DNA from 4 places in the Serratia fonticola genome. Region 2 is predicted to be linked to each of the others. Evidence: predicted binding sites of a transcription regulator. Region 2 holds the regulator's gene; each other region holds the start of a gene.
The links. The regulator PurR, encoded in region 2, represses purine synthesis genes. The targets are predictions, from matches to a motif close to CANGCAAACGTTTGCNTG.
Positions count from the first base shown of each region.

Region 1: purT (formate-dependent phosphoribosylglycinamide formyltransferase) is a predicted target of PurR. The motif match lies at 1,466-1,483, and genes of this name have one in related genera.
Region 3: purH (bifunctional phosphoribosylaminoimidazolecarboxamide formyltransferase/IMP cyclohydrolase) is a predicted target of PurR. The motif match lies at 1,230-1,247, and genes of this name have one in related genera.
Region 4: WN53_RS05315 (NCS2 family permease) is a predicted target of PurR. The motif match lies at 881-898, and genes of this name have one in related genera.

Region 1 covers NZ_CP011254.1:5,265,816-5,268,019, reverse strand. The annotation lists gene WN53_RS23370 (YoaH family protein) at 1-193, shown strand, start outside; gene purT (formate-dependent phosphoribosylglycinamide formyltransferase) at 231-1,409, opposite strand; gene dbpA (ATP-dependent RNA helicase DbpA) at 1,621-2,204, shown strand, end outside.
Region 2 covers NZ_CP011254.1:4,550,815-4,553,018, forward strand. The annotation lists gene punR (DNA-binding transcriptional activator PunR) at 1-277, shown strand, start outside; gene purR (HTH-type transcriptional repressor PurR) at 274-1,299, opposite strand; gene cydH (cytochrome bd-I oxidase subunit CydH) at 1,624-1,713, shown strand; gene sodB (superoxide dismutase [Fe]) at 1,778-2,204, opposite strand, start outside.
Region 3 covers NZ_CP011254.1:2,251,290-2,253,493, forward strand. The annotation lists gene purH (bifunctional phosphoribosylaminoimidazolecarboxamide formyltransferase/IMP cyclohydrolase) at 1-1,067, opposite strand, end outside; rRNA gene WN53_RS10000 (16S ribosomal RNA) at 1,715-2,204, shown strand, end outside.
Region 4 covers NZ_CP011254.1:1,213,018-1,215,221, reverse strand. The annotation lists gene WN53_RS05325 (glutathione S-transferase family protein) at 1-193, shown strand, start outside; gene WN53_RS05320 (VOC family protein) at 240-647, shown strand; gene WN53_RS05315 (NCS2 family permease) at 1,037-2,204, shown strand, end outside.

The DNA of each region.
Region 1 (2,204 bases), 720 kb from region 2:
TGAACGTATCCATTTGCTGATGGGGCAGGGCATGAGCAGCGGAGAGGCCATCGCGACTGTGGCACAGGAAATCCGCGAAAAACATCAGGGCGATCAGGTTAGCGTGATGTTCGACGATGAAGAAGAAGAACAGCAGCAGGAAGAACCGACCGAGTATCTGGACGAAGATAGCGAAGACGACGAAAACTACTGACGTTAGCGGGGGTCGGCATCCCGAACCCCCAACCGGTTTACCCTTGCACCGTCACCGCAGCAGCGGCCTGTTTGGCCAGCTCTACCGCTTGCTCTACTTCTGGCGCAACGGCCAGTGCAACGCCCATCCGGCGTTTGCCCTCAATGTTTGGTTTACCGAATAACCGCACCTGATTATAGCCACTTAGTGCCGTCTCCAACCCACTGAAACGCACGTTGTCGCTGCTTAGCTCCGGCAGGATCACCGCAGAGGCGGCCGGCCCGAACTGGCGTATCGCGTTAATCGGTAGCCCAAGGAAAGCGCGCACGTGCAGCGCAAACTCGGACAGATCCTGCGAAATCAGCGTGACCATGCCGGTGTCATGCGGGCGTGGGGAGACCTCGCTGAAAATCACTTCATCGCCGCAGACGAACAGCTCCACGCCGAACAGACCAAATCCACCCAGTGCATTAACCACCTTTGCGGCGATCGCCTGAGCACGGCTTAATGCCAGCTCTGACATCCGCTGCGGCTGCCAGGACTCGCGGTAATCCCCATCTTCCTGACGGTGGCCGATAGGCTCACAGAAATGTACGCCATCGACGGCGTTGATGGTCAGCAGAGTGATCTCGAAATCAAATTTGACCAGCCCTTCAACAATGACCCGGCCTCCACCAGCGCGCCCACCAAGCTGTGCGTAATCCCAGGCGGCGCCCAGTTGCTGCTCTTCACGGATCAGGCTTTGCCCTTTGCCGGATGAGCTCATCACCGGCTTGACGATGCACGGGTAACCAATTTCGGCCACCGCTTGGCAGAAGCTTTGCTCGTTATCGGCAAAGCGGTAGCTGGAGGTTGGCAGCTCCAGCGTTTCAGCGGCCAGACGGCGAATACCTTCGCGGTTCATGGTCAGACGTGTGGCTTCGGCGCAGGGGACGACGTTATGGCCCTGTTGCTCCAACTCAACCAGCATGCTGGTGGCGATAGCCTCTATTTCCGGCACGATAAAATCGGGGCGTTCCTGTTCGATCAACGCTTTGAGCGCCGCACCATCCAGCATATTGATGACGTGGCTGCGGTGTGCCACATGCATGGCTGGGGCATCGGCGTAACGGTCAACGGCAATGACTTCCAAGCCTAAACGCTGGCATTCGATGGCCACTTCTTTGCCCAGCTCGCCTGAGCCGAGTAGCATAACGCGGGTGGCGGCAGGACGCAGGGCGGTTCCAATAGTTAACATAGTCTGATACCTGGATCTGAATGAATTCACGGGTCTGACACTGAGTGCGCAGTATATACGAAAACGATTGCGTACGACCAGCAGTGCCTATTAACCGCTTTTTTTAACGCCGAAATCCGGAAACCCCACCAACTCTGTTATCATCTGCGCCTGATCCGGTGCCAGCCAAGCGCAGCGCCGCCTTTCCACTTGCTATATAAGAGTTATTGCCGTGAGCACAGTTTCTTTTTCTTCCCTGCCGCTGCCAGCTGAACAGTTGGCCAACCTCAACGAACTGGGGTATGCCGAAATGACGCCGGTACAGGCCGCAGCGCTGCCTGCCATCCTGAACGGGCAGGACGTACGTGCCAAAGCGAAAACCGGTAGCGGTAAAACGGCGGCATTTGGCATCGGCCTGCTGGATAAAATCAACGTTGCCAAAGTGGCAACCCAGGCGCTTATTCTGTGCCCGACGCGTGAGCTGGCCGACCAAGTGAGCAAAGAGCTGCGTCGCCTGGCCCGCTTTACCCAGAACATCAAGATACTGACCCTGTGCGGTGGCCAGCCGGTGGGGCCACAGCTTGACTCCCTGGTGCATGCACCGCACATTGTGGTGGGTACGCCGGGCCGGGTGCAGGAGCATCTGCGCAAGAAAACTTTGGTGCTGGACGAGATGACCGTGCTGGTGCTAGATGAGGCCGACCGCATGTTGGATATGGGCTTTGCCGATGATATCGATGATGTGATCAGCTATACGCCGCCGCAGCGCCAGACCTTGCTATTTTCTGCCACCTATCCGGCGGGCATCGAGCGCAT
Region 2 (2,204 bases):
GCTGTGTGTGGGCATGGTGCCTGCACATCGCGTATTGCCGTTGGTGCAAAGTGGCGAACTGGTGGTGTTGACACTGCATGAGCCTTTCCCGCCCAGCGCTTGCTGCCTGACCTGGCAGCAAAACGCCCAGTCTCCGGCCATGGCCTGGCTGCTGGACTATCTGGGCGATAGCGAAACGCTCAATCAGGAATGGCTCAGTGAAGAGGACCCGGGGGGGAATCGGGCGCAGCATGCGGCGCCCCTACGGAGAAATATGGGGTTAAGGCACAGTATTTAGCGGCGGTAATCGACAAAAGGACCATCGGCGACTGAGCGGCGCTCGATGAGTTTTGGATGCACTTCAATCACCTGCGATTCTTCACGCTTGCTGATGATGCGATCCAACAGCATGGTAAAGGCCATTTCGCCCAGTCGCTCTTTCGGCTGGTGAATGGTGGTCAGCGCCGGGGTGAAGTAGCGGGCATTACGCACGTTGTCGTAGCCAATAACCGAGATATCCTGCGGTACACGCAACCCCAGCTCATCGGCGGCACAGATCGCCCCCATGGCCATAATATCGCCGCCACAGAAAACGGCGGTTGGACGATGCTTTTGCGACAGGATCTGATGCATGGCTTTGTAGCCAGATTCAGGCTCGAAATCCCCCTGCACGATCCATTCTTCGCGCACTTCGATGTTGGCTTCCTTCATGGCTTTCAGAAAGCCCTGGTGGCGACCTCCACCGGTATTACGCGCCAGTTGACCAGGAATTGCACCGATGTCCCGGTGGCCACGTTCGATCAGGTAGCGGCCTGCCAGGTAACCGCCCTCGAAGGCATTGTCGATAATGGTATCGGTGAAGTCTCCGCGTGCGGTACCCCAATCCATCACTACCATGGGAATATTACGGTAATCTTCCAGCATGCCCAGTAGCTGATCTGGATATTCTGAGCACATCACCAGCAGGCCATCGACGCGCTTTTGCGCCAGCATCGCTAGATAGGCTTGCTGTTTATCCAGATTATTGTGCGAGTTACACAAGATCAGGGTATAGCCTTTGCTGTAGCAGCTGTTTTCTACCGCTTCGATCACTTCGGCAAAATAGGGGGCCTCGCTCGAGGTGGCGAGCAAACCGATCGATTTGGTGTGATTGACCTTGAGGCTGCGGGCGACGGCGCTGGGTGAATAGTGCAGCTCTTTGATGGCGGCCCAAACGGCCGTTTTGGTATCTTCGGCGACGAAACGCGTTTTATTGATAACGTGCGATACGGTAGTGGTAGAAACGCCAGCGCGTTTGGCCACATCTTTAATCGTTGCCATGTAAAAAATGACTCCTAAACCCACATGTTACAGCATGTAAGTATGATGTTAATCGTTTGCCTACGTAGATCCTTTCCCAGATAAGCGAAAACTGAGTTTTTAGTGCTGAAGTCGTAAATCGCTTGAACAGGGAGGGGCAGTTTATCGGTACGCAGTTGTGAACTGCGGATTTTGTCGCATATTGAAGAAAAGTGGAAGAGCTAATCGGTAATTATCAGCGGGGAAAGCATAACAAGATTTTAATCACGAACTGTGGGAAAATGATTTGACGTATAAACTGTGTGGCTTATGCTCTTGAAAAGCCAATCTGAGAGGGAGTTGTATATGGATACCGATTTGAAGATGTCATTACTCACCACCGTGGGTGCCTTGGCAATGATTATTGCTTTCAGTTTTATTGCCGCATTGAACTGATCCGCAGCAGAAAAACAAAGGCGCAGCTTGATGCCGCGCCTTATTATTAGCTAGTCACCCGCCGTTAAGCCAGGTTTTCTGCCACGAACGCCCAGTTCACCAACGCCCAGAAGTTTTCCAGGTACTTTGGCCGCGCATTGCGGTAGTCGATGTAGTAAGCATGCTCCCACACGTCAACGGTCAATAACGGAACGTCTGCGCCGGTCAGCGGGGTTGCCGCATTTGAGGTGCTGACGATCGCCAGACTACCGTCCGCTTTTTTCACCAGCCAAGTCCAGCCCGCGCCGAAGTTTTTCACGGCGGCATCGGTGAATTGCTCTTTAAAGGCGGCGAAGGAGCCGAATGACTTATTGATGGCCTCTGCCACTGCGCCCGTTGGCTCGCCACCACCTTGCGGTGATAAGCAGTGCCAATAGAAGGTGTGGTTCCAGACCTGAGCGGCGTTATTGAACACGCCGCCGGTGGAGGTCTTGACGATCTCGACCAGGGAT
Region 3 (2,204 bases), 2.3 Mb from region 2:
AGCAGAGTGCGGGCTTCTTCACTGATGCTTGGCGCGATGATGACTTCAACAAACTGACGGCTGATGATCGCCTGTGCCGTTTTGGCATCCAGTTCACGGTTGAAGGCAATAATGCCGCCAAAGGCCGAGGTTGGATCGGTTTGGTAGGCGCGCTCATAGGCAGCAAACAGGTTCTCACCGATAGCAACGCCACAAGGGTTGGCATGCTTGACGATCACGCAGGCCGGTTCGGCAAATTCTTTCACACATTCCAGCGCCGCATCGGTATCGGCGATGTTGTTGTAGGAAAGTGCTTTACCCTGTAGCTGGTCGGCGGTGGCCACGGAGGCCTCCTGCACATTCTCTTCTATATAGAAGGCGGCTTGCTGGTGGCTGTTTTCACCGTAACGCATATCCTGCTTCTTGATGTAGTTCAGGTTCAGCGTACGTGGGAAGCGGCCAGAAGGCTGCTCGGTTTCACCGTGATAAGGCGGCACCAGGGTACCAAAGTAGTTGGCGATCATGCTGTCATAGGCGGCGGTATGCTCAAACGCTTTGATCGCCAGGTCGAAACGGGTTGGGTACAACAGTGAACCGTTGTTGTTATCCATCTCGGTGATCACTGCGGCGTAGTCACTGCTCTTGACCACGATGGCCACGTCTTTATGGTTCTTGGCGGCCGAGCGCACCATGGTTGGGCCACCGATATCGATATTCTCTACGGCGTCTTCCAGCGAGCAATCTGGGCGAGCGACGGTCTGCGCGAAGGGATACAGGTTTACCACTACCATATCGATCGGTTGGATCGCATGTTGTTCCATGATGGCATCGTCCTGGCCGCGACGGCCCAGAATGCCACCGTGCACTTTCGGGTGCAGGGTTTTGACTCGTCCGTCCATCATCTCCGGGAAGCCGGTGTAGTCGGAAACTTCGGTAACAGGCAGACCGGCATCGGCCAGCAGGCGGGCAGTGCCACCGGTGGAGAGTAATTCGACGCCTCTCTGGGAGAGGGCTTCGGCGAATTCAACGATTCCGGCTTTGTCGGACACGCTGAGCAGGGCCCGGCGGATTGGACGAGGTTGTTGCATGGTTTTATCCCTTGGCTTTGAGTCGCAATAAAAGAGCGTTACGTGGATCTCCACCTTGTTGCTTCTTATATAGAGGGGATTTCTTCCTATATAGAGAAGGACAGGAACAGATTCAGGTAGCGCCCCGATAAAAACGGGGATTGTTTCGTCGCGGGGAATTGTAGCGAAAACGTTTGCGTGGCGCTCGTAAATTTTCCGACCAAATGCGTTCTGTGGATAAGTTAGTGCATAACCGGGTATAAGGGCGGGTTTTGCTGTGGAATGCAGCAAACGGTGATTTTTGTTGAAAATACCTGTTGCGGCCTGCGTGGAACTCCCTATAATGCGCCTCCATCGACACGGAACATGTGAACAACTTCACAGAGTCTCCGGGGGTCGCAGAGAAAAAACCTGAAATTAAGGTTGACTCTGAAAGAGGAAAGCGTAATATACGCCACCTCGAGTTAGCAAGCGAAAGCGCGTAACTCACTGCTCTTTAACAATTTATCAGACAATCTGTGTGGGCACTCACAAGACGATATCCAGCTACTTCGGTAGCAAAAAAATATCAAGTCTTGAAGAGTGACCAAGCAGTAATTCATGCGAATGAATTATTACGAAAGTTAATTTTCGAGCATCGCTTCACGAGTTGAAGCAAATCAAGCTTTTAATTGAAGAGTTTGATCATGGCTCAGATTGAACGCTGGCGGCAGGCCTAACACATGCAAGTCGAGCGGTAGCACAAGGAGCTTGCTCCTGGGTGACGAGCGGCGGACGGGTGAGTAATGTCTGGGAAACTGCCCGATGGAGGGGGATAACTACTGGAAACGGTAGCTAATACCGCATAACGTCTTCGGACCAAAGTGGGGGACCTTCGGGCCTCACACCATCGGATGTGCCCAGATGGGATTAGCTAGTAGGTGAGGTAATGGCTCACCTAGGCGACGATCCCTAGCTGGTCTGAGAGGATGACCAGCCACACTGGAACTGAGACACGGTCCAGACTCCTACGGGAGGCAGCAGTGGGGAATATTGCACAATGGGCGCAAGCCTGATGCAGCCATGCCGCGTGTGTGAAGAAGGCCTTCGGGTTGTAAAGCACTTTCAGCGAGGAGGAAGGGTTCGGTGTTAATAGCACCGTTCATTGACGTTACTCGC
Region 4 (2,204 bases), 2.7 Mb from region 2:
TAAAAGCACCTGGTTTGTAGGCAATGAATTCAGCGCTGCGGATATCCAGATGAGTTTCCCGGTGGAGGCGTTAGCCGGGCGAGGCGGGCTAGAGGGGTGCCCGAAACTGCAAGACTATCTGCAACGCATTCACGCGCGTCCTGCGTATCAGCGGGCTCTGGAACAGGGGGGGCCGTTTAGCGTGCTGGGTTGAAGGCTTGAACTATACTCGATAGGGTCACTTTCATAGGAGGTAGCCCATGGCTACGCAAATTTTTGTTAACCTGCCCGTCAGCAATTTGCCCGCTTCTATCGAGTTCTTCCGCCAACTGGGGTTTATCTTCAACCCGCAGTTTACCGATGACACTGCCGCCTGCATGGTCGTGAGTGAGAGTATTTACGTGATGTTGCTGACTCACGAGAAATTCCTACTGTTTACCCCCAATCCCATCAGCGATGCCAACAAAGCGACGGAAGTGCTGATTTGCCTGTCGCAACCCAGCCGTGCTGCGGTAGATGCGTTGGTACGCAAAGCCATTGCTGCCGGTGGCAATACTTATAATCAGCCACAGGATTACGGCACTATGTATGGCCATGGCTTCCAGGATTTGGATGGTCATATCTGGGAGTTGATGTACATGGATGAGCAGGCGATGCAATCGCAATAATCTTTTCCGCCCCAAGCTGTCGGGGCGAACTCCCCTCTATCAAGTCGTAATGTGATAAACCTCACATCTTCAACAATGAGCGTTGCCAATGCACTTTCGCATAAATTGTCGCGATCTTTAGTTGATCAGACGGCATAGAAGGCTAGATAATCGTTTGCCTTGAAAATCCCTCCCAGTAGCGTTTGGGATTTTTGGGGATAAGACCACCATAAATCACCCGCTGCATGCGATGAGAGTTAAACGTTTGCCTTTTACACGGCGTCTGTTGCCGCGTTCCTGAAGGGTAAGGAAGCGAACGTGACGGAAACGGTTTCGTAATGACCATGCATCAGTGGGATAACAAGCCATTTCATCCAGGCTGGCAGCAATGAAAAACAGGGGACAGCAACATGTCGAATTCTCAAGCAAATAACGCCGAGACACCTAAAGGCGGGCTTGATGCGTATTTTAAACTTACAGCACGGGGTACCAACGTGCGTCAGGAAGTGGTGGCAGGGTTAACCACCTTCCTGGCGATGGTCTACTCGGTGATCGTGGTTCCCAGCATGCTGGGTAAAGCCGGTTTCCCACCGACTGCGGTATTCGTTGCCACCTGCCTGGTTGCCGGTTTGGGGTCGTTGCTGATGGGCTTGTGGGCCAACCTGCCGATGGCGATTGGTTGTGCCATTTCACTGACGGCGTTCACCGCCTTTAGTCTGGTGCTGGGTCAGCAGATCAGCATTCCCGTGGCGTTGGGCGCCGTATTCCTGATGGGGATCCTGTTTACCATTATCTCGATTACCGGTATCCGTTCCTGGATCCTGCGTAACCTGCCAATGGGAGTGGCGCACGGCACCGGTATTGGTATCGGCCTGTTCCTGCTGCTGATCGCGGCTAACGGTGTCGGCCTGGTGGTGAAAAATCCGCTGGATGGCTTGCCGGTAGCGCTGGGAGCATTTACCTCGTTTCCGGTGGTGATGACGTTAATCGGGTTGGCGGTGATCTTCGGCCTGGAAAAACTGCGTGTACCTGGCGGCATCTTGCTGGTCATTATTGCCATTTCGGTTATCGGCCTGATTTTCGACCCGGCGGTGAAGTACCAAGGGTTGTTCGCCATGCCTAGCCTGGCGGGGCCGGATGGTAAATCGCTGATCTTCAGCCTGGATATCATGGGGGCGTTACAACCGGTGGTATTGCCAAGCGTGTTGGCATTGGTAATGACTGCGGTGTTCGACGCCACGGGCACCATCCGTGCGGTTGCCGGGCAGGCCAATCTGCTGGATAAAGATGGCCAGATCATTAACGGTGGCAAAGCGCTGACTTCTGATTCCCTGAGCAGCATCTTCTCCGGGCTGGTTGGGGCTGCACCTGCCGCGGTTTATATCGAATCTGCCGCGGGTACGGCGGCGGGAGGTAAAACCGGCCTGACGGCCACCGTGGTCGGTTTGTTGTTCCTGCTGATCCTGTTCCTGTCGCCGCTGTCCTATCTGGTGCCAGTGTACGCCACCGCTCCTGCGCTGATGTACGTTGGCCTGCTGATGTTGAGCAACGTCACCAAGCTGGATTTCGACGACTTTG